DNA from 3 places in the Streptomyces sp. NPDC059853 genome. Region 1 is predicted to be linked to each of the others. Evidence: predicted binding sites of a transcription regulator. Region 1 holds the regulator's gene; each other region holds the start of a gene.

Evidence for each region. Region 1 encodes HrcA, which represses chaperone genes, less so after heat shock. Its sites were predicted from a motif close to TTNGCACTCNGNNNNNCNGAGTGCNAA; they were not measured.
Region 2: the regulator HrcA is predicted to act here: its motif matches at 1,018-1,044, upstream of ACFV5N_RS12895 (FmdB family zinc ribbon protein).
Region 3: the regulator HrcA is predicted to act here: its motif matches at 2,660-2,686, upstream of groES (co-chaperone GroES).

Annotation. Positions count from the first base shown of each region.
Region 1 covers NZ_JBHWJL010000089.1:1,524-7,250, reverse strand. Annotated here, with positions in the region: gene ACFV5N_RS12580 (AMP-dependent synthetase/ligase) at 1-1,255, shown strand, start outside; gene hemW (radical SAM family heme chaperone HemW) at 1,303-2,535, opposite strand; gene ACFV5N_RS12570 (DUF3097 domain-containing protein) at 2,561-3,394, opposite strand; gene ACFV5N_RS12565 (MBL fold metallo-hydrolase) at 3,400-4,080, opposite strand; gene hrcA (heat-inducible transcriptional repressor HrcA) at 4,270-5,286, shown strand; gene dnaJ (molecular chaperone DnaJ) at 5,287-5,727, shown strand, end outside.
Region 2 covers NZ_JBHWJL010000093.1:24-5,750, forward strand. Annotated here, with positions in the region: partial or broken gene ACFV5N_RS12890 (S-methyl-5'-thioadenosine phosphorylase) at 1-631, opposite strand, end outside; gene ACFV5N_RS12895 (FmdB family zinc ribbon protein) at 628-1,008, opposite strand; gene ACFV5N_RS12900 (penicillin acylase family protein) at 1,299-4,034, shown strand; gene ACFV5N_RS12905 (5-formyltetrahydrofolate cyclo-ligase) at 4,125-4,742, opposite strand; gene galU (UTP--glucose-1-phosphate uridylyltransferase GalU) at 4,797-5,711, shown strand; gene glp (gephyrin-like molybdotransferase Glp) at 5,704-5,727, shown strand, end outside.
Region 3 covers NZ_JBHWJL010000040.1:19,385-25,111, reverse strand. Annotated here, with positions in the region: gene ACFV5N_RS07105 (type 1 glutamine amidotransferase domain-containing protein) at 1-205, opposite strand, end outside; gene ACFV5N_RS07100 (SAM-dependent methyltransferase) at 400-1,614, opposite strand; gene ACFV5N_RS07095 (polysaccharide deacetylase family protein) at 1,678-2,610, shown strand; gene groES (co-chaperone GroES) at 2,835-3,146, shown strand; gene groL (chaperonin GroEL) at 3,285-4,910, shown strand; gene ACFV5N_RS07080 (ester cyclase) at 5,030-5,725, opposite strand.

The DNA of each region.
Region 1 (5,727 bases):
CGGAAGACCCAAGGGCGTCCGGCTGCGGCAGGACACCTGGTCCTACATGGGGTACGCGATCGAGGCCATCAACCTGCTGCGCACCGACGATGTGCAGTACCTGTGGCTGCCGCTGGCCCACATCTTCGGCAAGGTGCTGATCTCCGCCCATGTGAAGGTCGGGCACGTGAGCGCGGTGGACGGCCGCGCCGACAAGATCGTGGTGAACCTGCCAGTCGTCCGGCCGACGTACATGGCCGCCGTGCCCCGCATCTTCGAGCGGGTCTACAACGGCGCGCAGGCCAAGGCGCGGGCCGGCGGCGCGGCGAAGCTGCGGATCTTCGAGTGGGCCGCGAGGACGGCGATCGAGTACGCCAAGACGGCCCAGGAGAACTACCGGCGCACCGGCGCCGCGACCGTGCCCTTCGGCCTGTCGGCGCGCCGCGCGGTCGCGGACAAGCTGGTGTACGGCAAGCTGCGCGAGGCGATGGGCGGGCAGCTGCGCGGCATGGTCTCCGGCTCGGCCGCGCTGGCCCCGGACATCGGGTACTTCTTCTCCGGCGCCGGGCTGCACATCCTGGAGGGCTACGGGATGACCGAGTCCGCCGCGGCCAGCTTCGTGAACCCCGAGGTCGGCTACCGCACCGGCACGGTCGGCAAGGCGCTGCCCGGCTGCGAGGTGCGCATCGCGGAGGAGGACGGCGAGATCCTGCTGCGCGGGCCCGGGATCATGGAGGGCTACCACGGGCTGCCGGAGCTGACGGCGGAGACGCTGGAGGAGGACGGCTGGCTGCACACCGGCGACATCGGCGAGCTGTCGGACGACGGCTATCTGACGATCACCGACCGGAAGAAGGACCTGTTCAAGACGTCGGTCGGCAAGTACGTGGCGCCGACCGAGATCGAGGGCCGGTTCAAGGCGGTGTGCCCCTACATCTCGAACGTGCTGGTGCTCGGCGCGGACCGGAAGTTCTGCTCGGCGCTGATCGGCCTGGACGAGGCCCAGATCCTGGGCTGGGCGGCCGAGAACGGCATGGCGGGCCGCTCCTACGCCGAGGTGGTGGCCGACGCCCGCACCCGCGAGCTGATCGAGGGGTACGTCGGGCAGGTGAACGAGGGCCTCCAGCGCTGGCAGACCGTACGCCAGTTCCGGCTGCTGCCCCGTGACCTGGACGTGGAGCACGGGGAGCTGACCCCGAGCCTGAAGGTGAAGCGTCCGGTGGTCGAGGGCGAGTACAAGGAGCTCATCGAGGAGATGTACGCGCCCCGCGACTGACCGGGGCCGGTGCGGGCGCCGGGACCGCGCCCCGGCCCGCGGCCGGGTCAGTCGACCAGGTCGCGGACCAGGGCGTCCGCGAGCAGCCGGCCCCTGAGGGTGAGGGCCGCGCGGCCCTCGTCGTAGGCCGCCGGATCGAGCAGGCCGTCCGCCAGCGCGCGGGCGGCCGCCGCCGTTCCGGCCGCGTGCAGCAGCGTCAGGTCGCAGCCGGCCGCGCGCCGCAGCTCCAGCAGGATCCGCTCCACCCGCCGGTCCTCGTCCGTCAGCACCTCCCGGCCCGCGCCGGGGGAGCGCCCGGCGGCCAGCGCCTGGGCGTACGCGCCGGGGTGCTTGGCGTTCCACCAGCGCACTCCGCCCACGTGGCTGTGCGCCCCGGGACCGGCGCCCCACCAGTCGGCGCCGGTCCAGTACAGCTCGTTGTGCCGGCAGCGGGCGGCCTCCGATGTGGCCCAGTTGGAGACCTCGTACCAGGAGAAGCCCGCCGCCGACAGCACCTCCTCGGCGATCAGATAGCGGTCGGCGTGCACGTCGTCGTCGGTCATCGGGATCTCGCCGCGCCGCACCCGGCCCGCGAGCCGGGTGCCCTCCTCGACGATCAGCGAGTACGCCGACACATGGTCGGGCCCGGCCGCCACGGCGGCCTCCAGGGTGGCGCGCCAGTCCGCGTCGCTCTCCCCGGGGGTGCCGTAGATCAGGTCGAGGTTGACGTGCTCGAACCCGGCGGCCCTGGCCTCGGCCACGCACGCCTCGGGACGGCCCGGGGTGTGGGTGCGTTCCAGCACGCTCAGCACGTGGGGGCTCGCGCTCTGCATGCCGAACGAGACGCGGGTGAAGCCGGCCGCGCGCAGCTGGGCCAGATAGGCCGGGTCGACCGAGTCCGGGTTGGCCTCGGTGGTCACCTCGGCGCCGGGCGCCAGGCCGAACTCCTCGCGCACCACCGCCAGCATCGCGCCCAGGTCGGCGGCCGGCAGCAGGGTGGGGGTGCCGCCGCCGACGAAGACGGTGGACACCGGGCGCGGGTCGTCCCCGAGCACCCCGCGGGCCAGCCGGATCTCCTCGGCGAGGGTGGCCGCGTAGTTCTCCCGGGAGGCCAGCGCCCCGCCGGAGCCGCGCAGCTCGGTCGCCGTGTAGGTGTTGAAGTCGCAGTAGCCGCAGCGGGTGGCGCAGTACGGCACGTGCAGATAGAAGGCGAGCGGGCGGGCGGCGGATCCGTCCAGGGCGGTGGCGGGCAGCGAGCCGTCCTCGGGGACGGGCTCGCCGTCGGGCAGAGCGGAGGGCATGCCCTCCATTGTCCGCCATCCGTGGTCAGGGCACCGGGCCGCCCACCGTGACATGGTCGATCAGGTGCTCGACCGGGCCGAGGAGGGCCGGTTCCAGGTCGCGGTAGCTGGTCACCCTGCCCAGGATGTGCCGCCAGGCCGCGCCGGTGTTGGCGGGCCAGCCCAGGGCCGCGCACACGCCCTGCTTCCAGTCCCGGCCGCGCGGGACGGTGGGCCAGGCCGGGATGGACAGCGCCGAGGGCTTGACCGCCTGCCAGATGTCGACGAACGGGTGGCCGACGATGAGCACGTTCTCGTCCGTCACCTGGGCGGCGATCCGGGACTCCTTGGAACCGGGCACCAGGTGGTCCACCAGCACGCCGAGCCGGGCCCGCTCCGTCGGCCCGAACTCGCGCACGATCGCGGGCAGGTCGTCGACGCCCTCCAGGTATTCGACGACGACCCCCTCGATCCGCAGATCGTCGCCCCACACCTTCTCGACCAGCTCCGCGTCGTGCCGGCCCTCCACGTAGATGCGCCCGGCGCGCGCCACCCGCGCCCGCGCCCCCGGGACGGCGACCGAGCCGGACGCGGTACGGGCCGGCGCGGCCGGGCGCCCGGCCCGGGGGAGGGTGAGGGTGACCGGCTTGCCCTCCAGCAGGAAGCCGCGCGGCTCCAGCGGGAACACCCGCCGCTTGCCGAACCGGTCCTCCAGCGTGACGACCGGCCCCTGCGCCGTCTTCTCGCAGCCGATCACCGCCCCGCAGTACCCGGTACCGGCCTCCTCCACCACCAGGCCGGGCTCGGCGGGCACCTCGGGCGCCGGGGCGGACCGCTTCCACGGCGGGGTCAGATCGGGGCCGTAGTCTCTGCTGCGCATGGCCGTCATTGTGCCCCGGCGCGTGCGGCCAGGGACGCGCGCTGGGCGGCCACGAACGCGGCGTCCACCACCGCCCCGTGGCCGGGCACGTACCGCGCGTCCGGGCCGCCCCAGGCCAGCAGCCGGTCCAGCGCGCCCGGCCAGGCGGCAAGGTCCGCGTCCCGGCCGGCCTGCGGCTCGCCGGACTCCTCGACCAGATCGCCGGTGAAGACGGTGCGGTCCACCTTCACCGCCACGTCGTACGGGGTGTGCGCGGGCCCGAACGGGGCCAGCGAGACGGTACGGCCGCCGCCCAGGTAGAGCGACACCTTCCCGGTCACCGGGCGGGGCCGCACCCCCGACAGCGCCGCGACGCCGTCGGCCGCCTCCCGCTCCGGCATGCCGTGCCGCACCGCGTCCGCCGCCAGCTCCAGCGGATCGCCGAGCGTCCCGTACACCCGTGCCCCGGGGTAACCGCCGGCCCCCAGTGCGTGGTCGAAGTGCGGATGCGTCAGCACCACCCAGCGCACCGGCAGCCCCAGCAGCGCGCGCAGTCCGGCCCGGATCCGCCCGGCGGCGGCCGGGGACGGCCCCGCGTCGATGAGCAGCACCCCGCGCGGCCCGGCGATCGCGCCCACCGTCTCGTCCCATCCCGGCAGCCGGGTCCGCAGGACGCCGGCGGCAAGCTCTTCCCAAGAGGTCTCCACGGTGCGAAGTTAACGTCACGGAGCGGGGCATGCTCTGCCGGACGGGACCGCTCCCGCGATAGCGTCGGGCCGTCGCGCTTTCCCTGGCCTTGCTACCCGGCCGTACACTGGACAGGGATTGGCACTCGGAGTGGATGAGTGCCAGGACGGCACTGATGGGAAATGCGGCCGGACGGGAGGTGTCGCTGCATGCTGAGTGAACGCAGGCTGGAGGTGCTGCGCGCCATCGTCCAGGACTACGTGGGCACCGAGGAGCCGGTCGGCTCCAAGGCGCTGACGGAGCGGCACAATCTCCAGGTGTCCCCGGCGACGGTGCGCAACGACATGGCGGCGCTGGAGGAGGAGGGCTACATCGCCCAGCCCCACACCAGCGCCGGCCGGGTGCCCACGGACAAGGGCTACCGGCTCTTCGTCGACAAGCTCGCGGACGTCAAACCGCTGACCGGTGCCGAGCGGCGCGCGATCTCCAGCTTCCTGGAGGGCGCCGTCGACCTGGACGACGTGGTGAGCCGTACGGTCCGGCTGCTGGCCACCCTCACCCGGCAGGTCGCCGTCGTGCAGTACCCCTCGCTGAGCCGCTCCACGGTGCGGCACGTCGAACTGCTCTCGCTCGCGCCGGCCCGGGTGATGCTGGTGCTGATCACCGACACCGGGCGGGTCGAGCAGCGCATGGTGGACTGCCCGGCGCCGTTCGGGGAGACCTCGCTGGCCGACCTGCGGGCCCGGCTCAACAGCCGGATCGTGGGGGAGCGGTTCGCCGAGGTGCCCCGTCTCGTGCAGGACCTGCCCGAGTCCTTCGACAACGAGGACCGGGGCACGGTGTCCACGGTGCTGTCCACCCTGCTGGAAACCCTGGTCGAGGAGACCGAGGAACGGCTGATGATCGGCGGCACCGCCAATCTCACCCGGTTCGGCCAGGACTTCCCGCTGACGATCCGGCCGGTGCTGGAGGCACTGGAGGAGCACGTGGTGCTGCTCCGGCTGCTGGGCGAGGCCAAGGACACGGGTATGACCGTGCGCATCGGGCATGAGAACGCTCATGAGGGGTTGACCTCCACATCGGTCGTGGCGGTCGGCTACGGTTCCGGTAACGAGGCGGTCGCGAAACTGGGCGTGGTCGGACCGACCCGCATGGACTACCCCGGAACGATGGGAGCGGTGCGCGCAGTGGCACGGTACGTCGGACAGATCCTCGCGGAGAATTAAGTGGCGACGGACTACTACGCGGTCCTGGGCGTGCAGCGTGATGCCTCACAGGACGAGATCAAGAAGGCATTCCGCCGGCTGGCTCGGGAGCTGCACCCGGATGTGAATCCGGACCCGAAGACCCAGGAGCGGTTCAAGGAGATCAACACCGCCTACGAGGTGCTCTCCGACCCGCAGAAGAAACAGATGTACGACCTGGGCGGGGATCCGATGGGCCCCGGCGGCGGAGCGGGCGCGGGCGCCGGCTTCGGCGGCGCGGCCGGGTTCGGGAACTTCTCCGACATCATGGACGCCTTCTTCGGCACCGCCACCCAGCGCGGCCCGAAGTCGCGCACCCGGCGCGGCCAGGACGCCATGATCCGGCTGGAGATCGAGCTGAAGGAAGCGGCCTTCGGCACGACCAAGGAGATCCAGGTCGACACCGCCACCGTGTGCAACACC
Region 2 (5,727 bases), on a different contig from region 1:
AGGTGTAGCAGAGCTCCAGCTCGCGGGCGAGCACCGCCTCCGGGTGGCCGGTCATGCCCACCACCGACCAGCCCTGCGCCGCGTGCCAGCGCGATTCGGCGCGGGTGGAGAAGCGCGGCCCCTCGATGACGCAGAGCGTGCCGCCGTCCACCGGCTCCCAGCCGCGCCCCCGGGCGGCGGCCAGCGCCACCTGGCGCCCGGTGGGGCAGTACGGGTCGGCGAACGTCAGATGGACGACGTTCGGCACCTGGCCGTCCGCCCGCTGCACGCCGTCGTAGTAGGTCTGCGCCCGGCTCCTGGTGCGGTCCACCAGCTGGTCGGGCACCAGCAGCGTGCCCGGCCCGTACTCGGGGCGCAGCCCGCCGACCGCGCACGGGCCGAGCACCTGGCGCACACCCAGCGAGCGCAGCGCCCACAGGTTCGCCCGGTAGTTGATCCGGTGCGGGGGCAGCCCGTGCTTGCGGCCGTGCCGCGGGAGGAACGCCACCCGCCGCCCGGCGATCTCGCCGAGGAAGAGGGAGTCGCTGGGGTCCCCGTACGGCGTCTCCACCGTGACCTCGGTCACATCGTCCAGGAAGGAGTAGAACCCGGACCCGCCGATGACGCCGATCTCCGCGACGGCGCGGCTCATGCGGCAGACGTGCCGGCGGAGGAGGACGAGGACGACGAGGAGCCGGACGAGGCGGACGCGGTGGCGGTGGCCGTGGAGCCGCCGCCCGAGCTGTCCGAACCGCCGCTCTTCTTCTCGCCCGCGCCGCTCTTGGCGTCCTTGCCGTCGCCGCCGCCCGCCTTCTGCGCCGAGGACGCGGCCGGGCTGCTGCTGGAGGAGCTGTTACGGCTGTCGTTGCGGTAGAAGCCGGAGCCCTTGAAGACGATGCCGACCGCCGAGAACACCTTCTTCAGCCGCCCCTGGCAGCTGGGGCACTCGGTGAGCGCGTCGTCGGTGAACTTCTGCACCACTTCGAGGCCCTCTTGGCACGCGGTGCACTGATACTGATACGTCGGCACGTGATCCTCCTGGCACTCTTCTCCACCGAGTGCTAACGACGGTCCATCGTGCAACATTCCGGGTACGGAAGTCCACTGCCGACGCCCGGCTCCCCGCCGCACCGGCCCCCCGTCGCCTCCCGCCACCCCACGGCGCACGTCCCGGGCGCCGGGCGCGCCTGCCCGGTTCGCGCCGGTTTCGGCGGGCTGCGCCGTGCGCGAGGGCCCCGGCTGACTCCCCGTAGGCTCACCCCAGTGGCCGTATGTCTATGGTTGCTTCCATCCGCTTACCTGGCCTGTGAAGGACACAGATGCCCGCCAAGAAGCCCTCGCGACGCCTCCGCGTGTTCGTGATCGCTGTCGTACTGGTCGTCCTCTCCGGATTGGGGTACGGCGCTTTCTGGACCGTGAGCACCGTGCGGGCGTCCTACCCGCAGGTGTCGGGAGAGATAGAAATGGACGGGCTCTCCGGCCCCGTCACGGTCCAGCGGGACGGGAACGGCATCCCGCGCCTGTACGCCGACTCCGCCCTGGACCTGTTCCGCGCCCAGGGCTATGTCCACGCCCAGGACCGGTTCTGGGAGATGGATGTCCGGCGGCACATGACCTCCGGCCGGCTCTCGGAGATGTTCGGCGACGGGCAGGTGGAGACCGACGCGTTCCTGCGCACCCTGGGCTGGCGGCAGGTCGCGCAGCAGGAGTACGACGAGCAGCTCGCGCCGGAGACCAAGGAGTACCTGGACGCGTACGCGGAGGGCGTCAACGCCTACCTGGGCACGCGCAGCGGCGAGGAGCTGTCCGTGGAGTACGCGGCGCTCGGCTTCCTCAACGACTACGCGCCCGAGCCGTGGGACCCGGTGGACTCGGTGGCCTGGCTGAAGGCCATGGCGTGGGACCTGCGCGGCAACATGGAGGACGAGATCGACCGGTCGCTGCTGGCGGCCCGGCTCAGCCCCGAGCAGATCGAGGAGCTGTACCCCGGCTACCCGTACGACCGCAACAACCCGATCGTCCAGGAGGTCGGTGACTTCGCCGGCGGCCCGGCGGACACGGCGGGCGGCGAAGGCCAGGGCGACGGCCAGGAGGACGGTACGTCCGCCGGTGACGCGGCCGACGGCGTGACCACGCAGCTGGGCGCGCTGGCGGCGACGCTGGACAAGATCCCGGCGCTGCTGGGCCCGGCGGGCAGCGGCATCGGCTCGAACTCGTGGGTGGTCTCCGGCGAGTACACGACGACCGGGATGCCGCTGCTGGCCAACGACCCGCACCTGGGCCCCTCGCTGCCGTCGGTCTGGTACCAGATGGGCCTGTACTGCACGGAGGTGACCGAGGAGTGCCCGTTCGAGGTGTCCGGGTTCACCTTCTCGGGGATGCCCGGTGTGGTGATCGGGCACAACGAGGACATCGCCTGGGGCTTCACCAACCTCGGCGCGGACGTGACCGACCTGCGGCTGGAGAAGCTCGACAACGGCAACTATCTGCGCGACGGCGAGCAGAAGCCGTACGAGACGCGCACCGAGACCATCCGGGTCGCCGGCGGTGAGGACCGCGAGATCACGGTGCGGTCCACCGAGAACGGCCCGATCGTCTCCGACCGGCACGACGACTTCGCCGAGACCGGGCGGACCGCGCCGGTGGAGTCCGGGGCGCCGGACCGGGGCAACGGCTACGCCGTCTCGCTGACCTGGACCGCGCTGGAGCCGTCCAACACCATGGACGCGGTGTTCGCGCTGAACACGGCCGCCGACTTCGACGACTTCCGCTCCGCCGCCGCCGACTTCGCGGTCCCCGCGCAGAACATGATCTACGCGGACACCGCCGGCAACATCGGCTACCAGGCCCCCGGCCGGATACCGGTGCGCGGCGCGGGCGACGGCCGCTACCCGGCGCCGGGCTGGGACTCGTCCTACGACTGGACCGGCTACGTGCCGACCGAGGAACTGCCCTGGGAGCTGAACCCGGAGCGCGGCTACATCGTCACCGCCAACCAGGCCGTCATCGATCCGGCCGACTACGACCACTTCCTGACCGACGACTGGAGCTACGGCACGCGCAGCGCCCGCATCGAGGAGCTGCTGGTCTCGAAGATCGAGGACGGCGGCAAGATCTCGATGGGCGACATGCAGTCCATCCAGCTGGACAACAGCAACGAGATGGCGCGCGTCCTGGTGCCGTACCTGCTGGACATCGAGATCTCCGACCCGTACATCCAGGAGGCGCAGGAGCTGCTGGAGGGCTGGGACTTCAGCCAGGACTCGGATTCGGCCGCGGCGGCGTACTACAACGCGGTGTGGGCCAACATGCTCCAGCTCGCCTTCGGCCACAAGCTGCCCAAGGAACTGCGGGTGGAGGGCCAGTGCCTGCGGGTGCGGCCGGCGGACGACTCGGCGCCGCTGGAGGACGCCAACGGGCAGGCGCTGTTCGACACCGAGTGCGGGGAGCGGTCCCCGGACGCGGCGTGGCCGGACGGCGGCGACCGCTGGTTCGAGGTGGTGCGCGAGCTGATCGAGCAGCCGGACAGCGACTGGTGGACGACGCCGGCGACCCGCACCGAGCCGGCCGCCACCGACCGCGACGAGCTGCTGGCCCGCGCCATGCGCGACGCCCGCTGGGAGCTGACGGCGAAGCTGGGCAAGGACATCGGCACCTGGAGCTGGGGCCGGCTGCACCAGCTGACGCTCACCAACCAGACGCTCGGCGAGGAGGGCCCGGGACCGCTGCGCTGGATGCTGAACCGCGGCCCGTGGAACCTGGCGGGCGGCGCGGACGCGGTCAACGCCACCGCCTGGAACGCGGCGGGCGGCTACGAGACGACGTGGGTGCCGTCCATGCGGATGATCGTTTCGCTGGCGGACTTCGACGAGTCGCTGTGGATCAACCTGTCGGGCGCTTCGGGGCACGCGTACCACGAGCACTACACCGATCAGACCGGGATGTGGGCGCGCGGCGAGTTCCTGCCGTGGCCGTCCTCGGCGGAGGCGGTCGCCGAGGGCACCCGCGACACGCTGACGCTGACGCCGGGAGGCGCCGTCCCCGACCAGGAGTGACCACCGGAGCGGAGCGGGGCGGGACGGGTTGCGGTACGGGCCCGTCCCGCCCCGCCGTCGTACGCGGCGGCAGGCCGCCGCTGGCGGCCCTCAGCCGGGGAAGCGGTGCACGCCCTCCGGGGTGACCGCCACCCGCACCGGCCGGTCGTGCGGCTCCACCGGCAGCTCGCCGACCACCTCGTGCCCGTACAGCAGCACCACCGGCACCGGATCGGCCCCGGCCGCCGCCAGCCGCGCCAGCACGCGGTCGTAAGAGCCGCCGCCGCGCCCCATCCGCACCCCGCGCGCGTCCACGGCCAGACCCGGCAGCAGTACCACGTCCGCCGCCAGCACCGCCTCGCGGCCCAGCCGCTCCCCGGCGGGCTCGCGCAGCCGCATCCGGCCGGCCCGCTCGGTCTCCACCAGCGCCCCGGGGCCCTCGTACGTGCCCCAGTCCAGGTCGTCGTCCTCCCGCAGCACCGGCAGCAGCACCCGTACCCCGCGCTCGCGCAGCGCGTCGATCAGGGCGAGCGTGCCGGGTTCGTGGCCGACCGACACGTACGCGGCGACCGTGCGCGCCGCCGCCAGCTCCGGCAGGCCCATCGCCCGGGCGGCCAGCGCGGCGGCGGCCTCGGTGACCTCGTCGTCGCTCAGCGCGGCGCGTACCGCGAGCAGATCGCGGCGCACCGCCCGTTTTCCGTCGTGCGCGGTCCCTGCGACATGATCCATTTCGTCATCCTCGCGTAAAGGGTCCAAGCACACTAGCTGGATAAAGTGACGGGCATGACATCACCTCGCCCCCGGATCAGCAAGGCTGTCATCGCCGCCGCCGGGCTCGGTACACGCTTCCTCCCCGCCACCAAGGCCACCCCGAAGGAAATGCTGCCGGTGGTCGACCAGCCGGCCATCCAGTACGTGGTCGAGGAGGCCACCAGCGCCGGCCTCACCGATGTGCTGATGATCACCGGGCGCAACAAGCGTCCCCTGGAGGACCACTTCGACCGCAACTACGAGCTGGAGGACGCGCTGCGCCGCAAGGGGGACCTGGACCGGCTCTCCCGGGTCCAGGAGTCCACCGCGCTGGCCACCATGCACTACGTGCGCCAGGGCGACCCCAAGGGGCTCGGACACGCCGTGCTGTGCGCCGCCCCGCACGTCGGCGACCAGGCGTTCGCGGTCCTGCTGGGCGACGACCTCATCGACCCGCGCGACCCGCTGCTGACCCGGATGACCGCCGTCCAGGAGGAGCGCGGCGGCTCCGTCATCGCGCTGATGGAGGTGGACCCGTCCCAGATCCACCTGTACGGCTGCGCGGCGGTCGAGGCCACCGGCCAGGACGGAGTGCACCGGGTCACCGGCCTGGTGGAGAAGCCGGACCCGGCCGACGCGCCCAGCAACCTCGCCGTCATCGGCCGCTACGTCCTGGACCCCGGCGTCTTCGAGGTGCTGCGCAAGACCCCGCCGGGGCGTGGCGGCGAGATCCAGCTGACCGACGCGCTGGAGACGATGGCCACCTCGCAGGTGAGCGGCGGCCCGGTGTACGGGGTGGTGTTCAAGGGCCGCCGCTACGACACGGGCGACCGCGCCGACTATCTGCGCACCATCGTCCGGCTGGCGTGCGAACGTGAGGACCTCGGGCCCGAGTTCCGGGCCTGGCTGAAGACCTATGTCAACGAGGAGATGCGGGCACTTGAGTGACCTGTGGTCGGTCGAT
Region 3 (5,727 bases), on a different contig from region 1:
CGTCGTAGGACTCGACCGAGGCTTCGGCGACGGTCTCGTCGACGGGGAAGGTGTCCGCCTTGTCGAGGTGGTTGAACGCCTGGATCCGGCCACCGTGGGTGGAGATCAGGCGGGGTTCTCCGCCGGCTGCGAGCAGAGCGTCCCAGGGGTCGGTGAGTTCGATCTGCTCCACGCCTTCGGGGGCTACGAGGAAGGCCACGCGCACGACGGTCACGTCCTTTCGCTTCCGGTCCTGTGGGTGTCGTGCCGGTGCGGGTGCCCCGTCGGCGGGGCGGTCATGCATGGGCGGGGGCGGGAAATCCGGTGCGGGAGCGGGGGCGGTGGGCGACGGTTTCCGGCCAGGGGCCGGGCCGGGAGGTCAGGTGACCGGGAAGACGGCGGTGCCGGGTCCCGGCGGCGTCAGCCCGCGGCGCCGCCCTCCTCGGCCAGCGGCCGGGCCAGCAGCATCACGGGGGCGCCGGCGAGCCGGGTGACGATGACGGTGGCCCGGTGCGGGCCGCTGGGCCTGAGGCGCTTGCGCAGCTCGTCGGGGTCGATGGCCGAGCCGCGCTTCTTGATGGTCACGGTGCCCGCGCCGCGTTCGCGGAGCAGGGCGCGCAGCCGTTTCACGTTGAACGGCAGGACGTCGGTCAGTTCGTACCCGGTGGCGTACGGGGTGGTGGCCGGGGTGTCCGTGGTGATGTACGCGATGGTCGGGTCGAGCAGCCGTCCGTCGAGCTGGGCGGCGACCTCGGCCACCAGGTGGGCGCGGATGACCGCACCGTCCGGCTCGTACAGGTACCGTCCCGGCTCGCCGGCCGGGGCTTGCCCGGTGGCGCCGGTGAGGGTGGCCCCGGCGGGCAGCAGGGTGGCGCGGCGGGTGCCGGGGGCGCCGGTGCCGAACCAGAGCACCGCTTCCTTGACCTCGCCGCGGTCGGAGACCCACTCGGCCTCGGCACCGCCGGGGACGGCCTCGTGCGGGATGCCGGGGGCGGTCTTCAGCGCGGCGTACGGGGTGCGGGCGGCGGCGCCGACGGCCCAGGACAGCGGGGGCGAGTACGCCTCGGGGTCGAAGATCCGGCCGCGTCCGCCGCGCCGGGCGGGGTCGACGAACACCGCGTCGCAGCCCGCCGTGTGCTCCTCGCGGACCTCGGCGCAGCGCACTTCGATCAGGCCGTCCAGGCCGAGGGCGGCGGCGTTGGCCTCGGCGACGGCGCAGGTGAGCGGGTCGCGGTCGACGGCGAGGACGGAGATGCCGGCCCGGGCCAGGGCGATGGCGTCGCCGCCGATGCCGCTGCACAGGTCGGCGACGCGCCGTACCCCCAGTCCGGTCATCCGCCGGGCGCGCCAGGCGGCGACGGAGGCGCGGGTGGCCTGTTCGACGCCGTGCGGCGTGAAGTACATGCGGGCGGCGTCCGCGCCGAACTTCGCCGCCGCGCGCTGCCGCAGGCGTGCCTGGCCGAGGGCGGCGGAGACGAGGTGGGCGGGGTGGTCGCGGCGCAGCCGGGTGGCGAGGGCGAGTTCGTCGGCCGGGTCGAAGTCCCGCAGGTGGTCGAGGAGCTGTTGTCCTTCGGGGCTCAGCAGGGCGTCGAAGGTCGGTCGGGCGGAGGAATCGGGTGCGGCCACGTGGGTCATTCTCCCCGGCGGGCCGGAACGTCGCGCCGGGAGTCCCCGGTGGGCGGTGCCAGCATCCGCCCCATGAGGATCATAAGACAAGTACGACAAACATCATTTTTCTGGACCGGGGTCGCCGGCTCCGGACTCGCGGTGCTCGGCCTGACCCTCCTCTCCTGCGGCACCGCGACCACGGCCGCACCCGCCGCCGACACCGCCGCAGCGGGTCTGGGCGCACCGCAGCGCGCCCAGGCGCGTACGGTGGCCGACGCGCTCACCACGTACGCCGACCACCTCGCCGCGGCCGAGAAGCTGCGGCTCGCCGCCGCCAAGCGCTGGGGGCTGGCCAAGGCACCGCTGCGCCCGCCCGCGCCGCCCGACCGGAAGCCGGAGCTGACCTCGGAACCCGGCCACATCGGCGGCGAGGGCCTGCCGCCCGTCATCACCCGGGTCCCCACCGAGGACAAGGTCGTCTTCCTCACCATCGACGACGGCGCCCACAAGGACCCGGAGCTGCTGGACATGCTCCGCGAACTCGACATCCCCGTCAGCGCCTTCCTCTCCGACTACGTGGCGCGCGACGACTACGACTACTTCCGGACCGCCCGCGACGACGGCTGGGGCATCCACAACCACACCGTCAACCACCGGGAACTCCCCACGCTCTCCGCCGCCGGACAGAAGGAGGAGATCTGTGCCCAGCAGGACACCCTGGAGGAGGAGATGGGCGAGCGCCCCACTCTCTTCCGCCCGCCGTACGGGGCCTACGACCGCGACACCCTGCGCGCCGCCGCGTCCTGCGGCGTGGAGGTGGTCCCGCTGTGGGCCGAGGAGGCGTTCCCCGACCGCATCGCCTGGGGGCGCGAGGACAGGAAACTGCACCCGGGCGACATCATCCTCACCCATTTCCGGGGCGAGAAGGAGTGGAAGGGCACGATGCCCGACATGATCCGGCGGGTCGTCGACACGGCCACCGCGCAGGGTTTCGCCATCGCCAGACTGGAGGACTACCTCTGAGGTCAGCGGGGTACGGCGGTCTCCGTGGACGCCGTCGCGGAGGCGCGCGCTGGCACTCTGGTTGACTGAGTGCTAATCGCCGCCTACTCTCAATTCTGGCACTCTCCACCGGCGAGTGCCAGCGATGCGCGACGGGCGGATCCGGCACCCGCGACGACGGGTCCTCCAGGGCGCTATCCCAAGACAGCAGACCCTTAAGAGCTCTCCGAAGGGGGAGGTCGGACGTGACCGCCACCACCAGTTCCAAGGTTGCCATCAAGCCGCTCGAGGACCGCATTGTGGTCCAGCCGCTCGACGCCGAGCAGACCACGGCCTCCGGCCTGGTCATTCCGGACACCGCGAAGGAGAAGCCCCAGGAGGGCACCGTCCTCGCCGTGGGCCCGGGCCGCTTCGAGAACGGCGACCGTCTGCCGCTCGACGTCAAGGTCGGCGACATCGTGCTGTACAGCAAGTACGGCGGCACCGAGGTGAAGTACAACGGCGAGGAGTACCTGGTGCTCTCCGCCCGCGATGTGCTCGCCATCATCGAGAAGTAAGCCCCAAGCGCTTCACTTCACCCGGCCGCGCCCCGGCTCCCCGTCACCGACAGCCGGGAGAGGGGCGCGGCTGCCTTTTCGCCCCGAGCTACCAGCTCGCTCCAGCTTCCACATACTTTTACGAGGGATACGCACGTCATGGCGAAGATCCTGAAGTTCGACGAGGACGCCCGGCGCGCCCTCGAGCGCGGTGTCAACCAGCTCGCCGACGCGGTGAAGGTGACCATCGGTCCCAAGGGCCGCAACGTCGTCATCGACAAGAAGTTCGGCGCCCCCACCATCACCAACGACGGTGTCACCATCGCCCGTGAGGTGGAGATCGAGGACGCCTACGAGAACCTCGGCGCCCAGCTGGTGAAGGAGGTGGCGACCAAGACCAACGACATCGCGGGTGACGGCACCACCACCGCCACCGTCCTGGCCCAGGCGCTCGTCCGCGAGGGGCTGCGCAACGTCGCCGCCGGTGCCTCCCCGGCCGCCCTGAAGAAGGGCATCGACGCCGCGGTCCGCGCCATCTCCGACGACCTGCTGGCCAGCGCCCGCCCGATCGACTCCAAGGAGGACATCGCCGCCGTCGCCGCGCTGTCCGCCCAGGACAAGCAGGTCGGCGAGCTGATCGCCCAGGCGATGGACAAGGTCGGCAAGGACGGTGTCATCACCGTCGAGGAGTCCCAGACCTTCGGCCTGGAGCTCGACTTCACCGAGGGCATGGCCTTCGACAAGGGCTACCTGTCCCCGTACTTCGTCACCGACCAGGAGCGTATGGAGGCCGTCCTCGACGACCCGTACATCCTGATCCACCAGGGCAAGATCTCCGCCATCCAGGATCTCCTCCCGCTGCTGGAGAAGATCATGCAGTCCGGCGGAGCCTCCAAGCCGCTGCTGATCATCGCCGAGGACGTCGAGGGCGAGGCCCTGTCCACCCTCGTCGTCAACAAGATCCGCGGCACCTTCAACGCGGTCGCGGTCAAGGCGCCCGGCTTCGGTGACCGCCGCAAGGCCATGCTGGGTGACATCGCCACCCTCACCAACGCCACCGTGATCTCCGAGGAGGTCGGCCTCAAGCTGGAGCAGGCCGGTCTCGACGTGCTCGGCACCGCCCGCCGCGTCACCGTCACCAAGGACGACACCACCATCGTGGACGGCGCCGGTGACACCGCCGACGTCGCCGGCCGGGTCGCCCAGATCAAGGCCGAGATCGAGACCACCGACTCCGACTGGGACCGCGAGAAGCTCCAGGAGCGCCTCGCCAAGCTGGCCGGCGGCGTGTGCGTGATCCGGGTCGGCGCCGCCACCGAGGTGGAGCTGAAGGAGAAGAAGCACCGTCTGGAGGACGCCATCTCCGCGACCCGCGCCGCGGTCGAGGAGGGCATCGTCCCCGGTGGTGGCGCCTCGCTGGTGCACGCCGCCAAGGTGCTGGAGGGCGGCCTGGGCAAGGAGGGCGACGAGGCCACCGGTGTCGCCGTCGTCCGCCGCGCCGTCGTCGAGCCGCTGCGCTGGATCGCCGAGAACGCCGGCCTTGAGGGCTACGTCATCACCTCCAAGGTCGCCGAGCTGGACAAGGGCGAGGGCTACAACGCCGCCACCGGCGAGTACGGCGACCTGGTGAAGGCCGGCGTCATCGACCCGGTCAAGGTCACCCGCTCCGCGCTGGAGAACGCCGCCTCCATCGCCTCCCTGCTGCTCACCACCGAGACCCTCGTGGTGGAGAAGAAGGAAGAGGAGCCGGAGGCCCCCGCCGGCGGTCACGGCCACAGCCACTGAGCCGTCGCCGCGAGGCACCGGAAGGCACCGGAAGGCCCCCGTCCCGCCCGTTCACCCGGGTGGGGCGGGGGCCTTCCCCCGTCACGGTGTGCGGCGGCGTACCGCCTCCGGCGGCGCCGTCAGGTCTCGACCAGGCCGAGCTGGGCCATCACCCCGAGCTGGTCCCAGTTCCACCAGCCCTCGGCGATCTTCCCGTCCTCGAAACGGAACGTGGTGTGGCCGGTGATGGTCAGCGGCCGGCCGGTCGGCTCCAGTCCCAGGTACTCACCGGAGTGGGTCCCCGTCACCGTCCACCGGGTCGTCACCAGCTTCCCCTCGGCGATCTGCTCCTCGATGACGAACACCGGCTCGAAGGCGCTGAGGTACATCCCCATCTGCTCCTTCAGCTCCCGCAGACCCAGCGGGCCGGCCGCGTTGGCCGGGTCGTGGTCGGCGTAGTCCGGGCTCAGGAGCCCGTCCGCCGCGCCGATCTCCCGGTCATTGATCACGGTCTCGAAGAAGGCACGCGCCGCACGCTTGTTGAGCTGCTCGTCGCGGACGACGTCCAGGTCGGTGAACCGGGGGACGTCGTCGCACAGTTCCATCATCTCCTTGAATATCCGGTCGGTCTCCGGGAGTTTCGAATTCCTCATCGCCTCCTCGTACGAGGGAAACTCCACGATCTCCACGACATGAGTGGAATCCGACCGGTCCTTGCCGACGATCGAGTGGGTAGCCGTACGCTTCCCCCTCGTCGCCTCGGTCCAGCGGTCCATGAGACGGTCCATCTCACCGACCCTGGAGGTCTTGAGGTCGATTACTTGCACGAACGTCATGA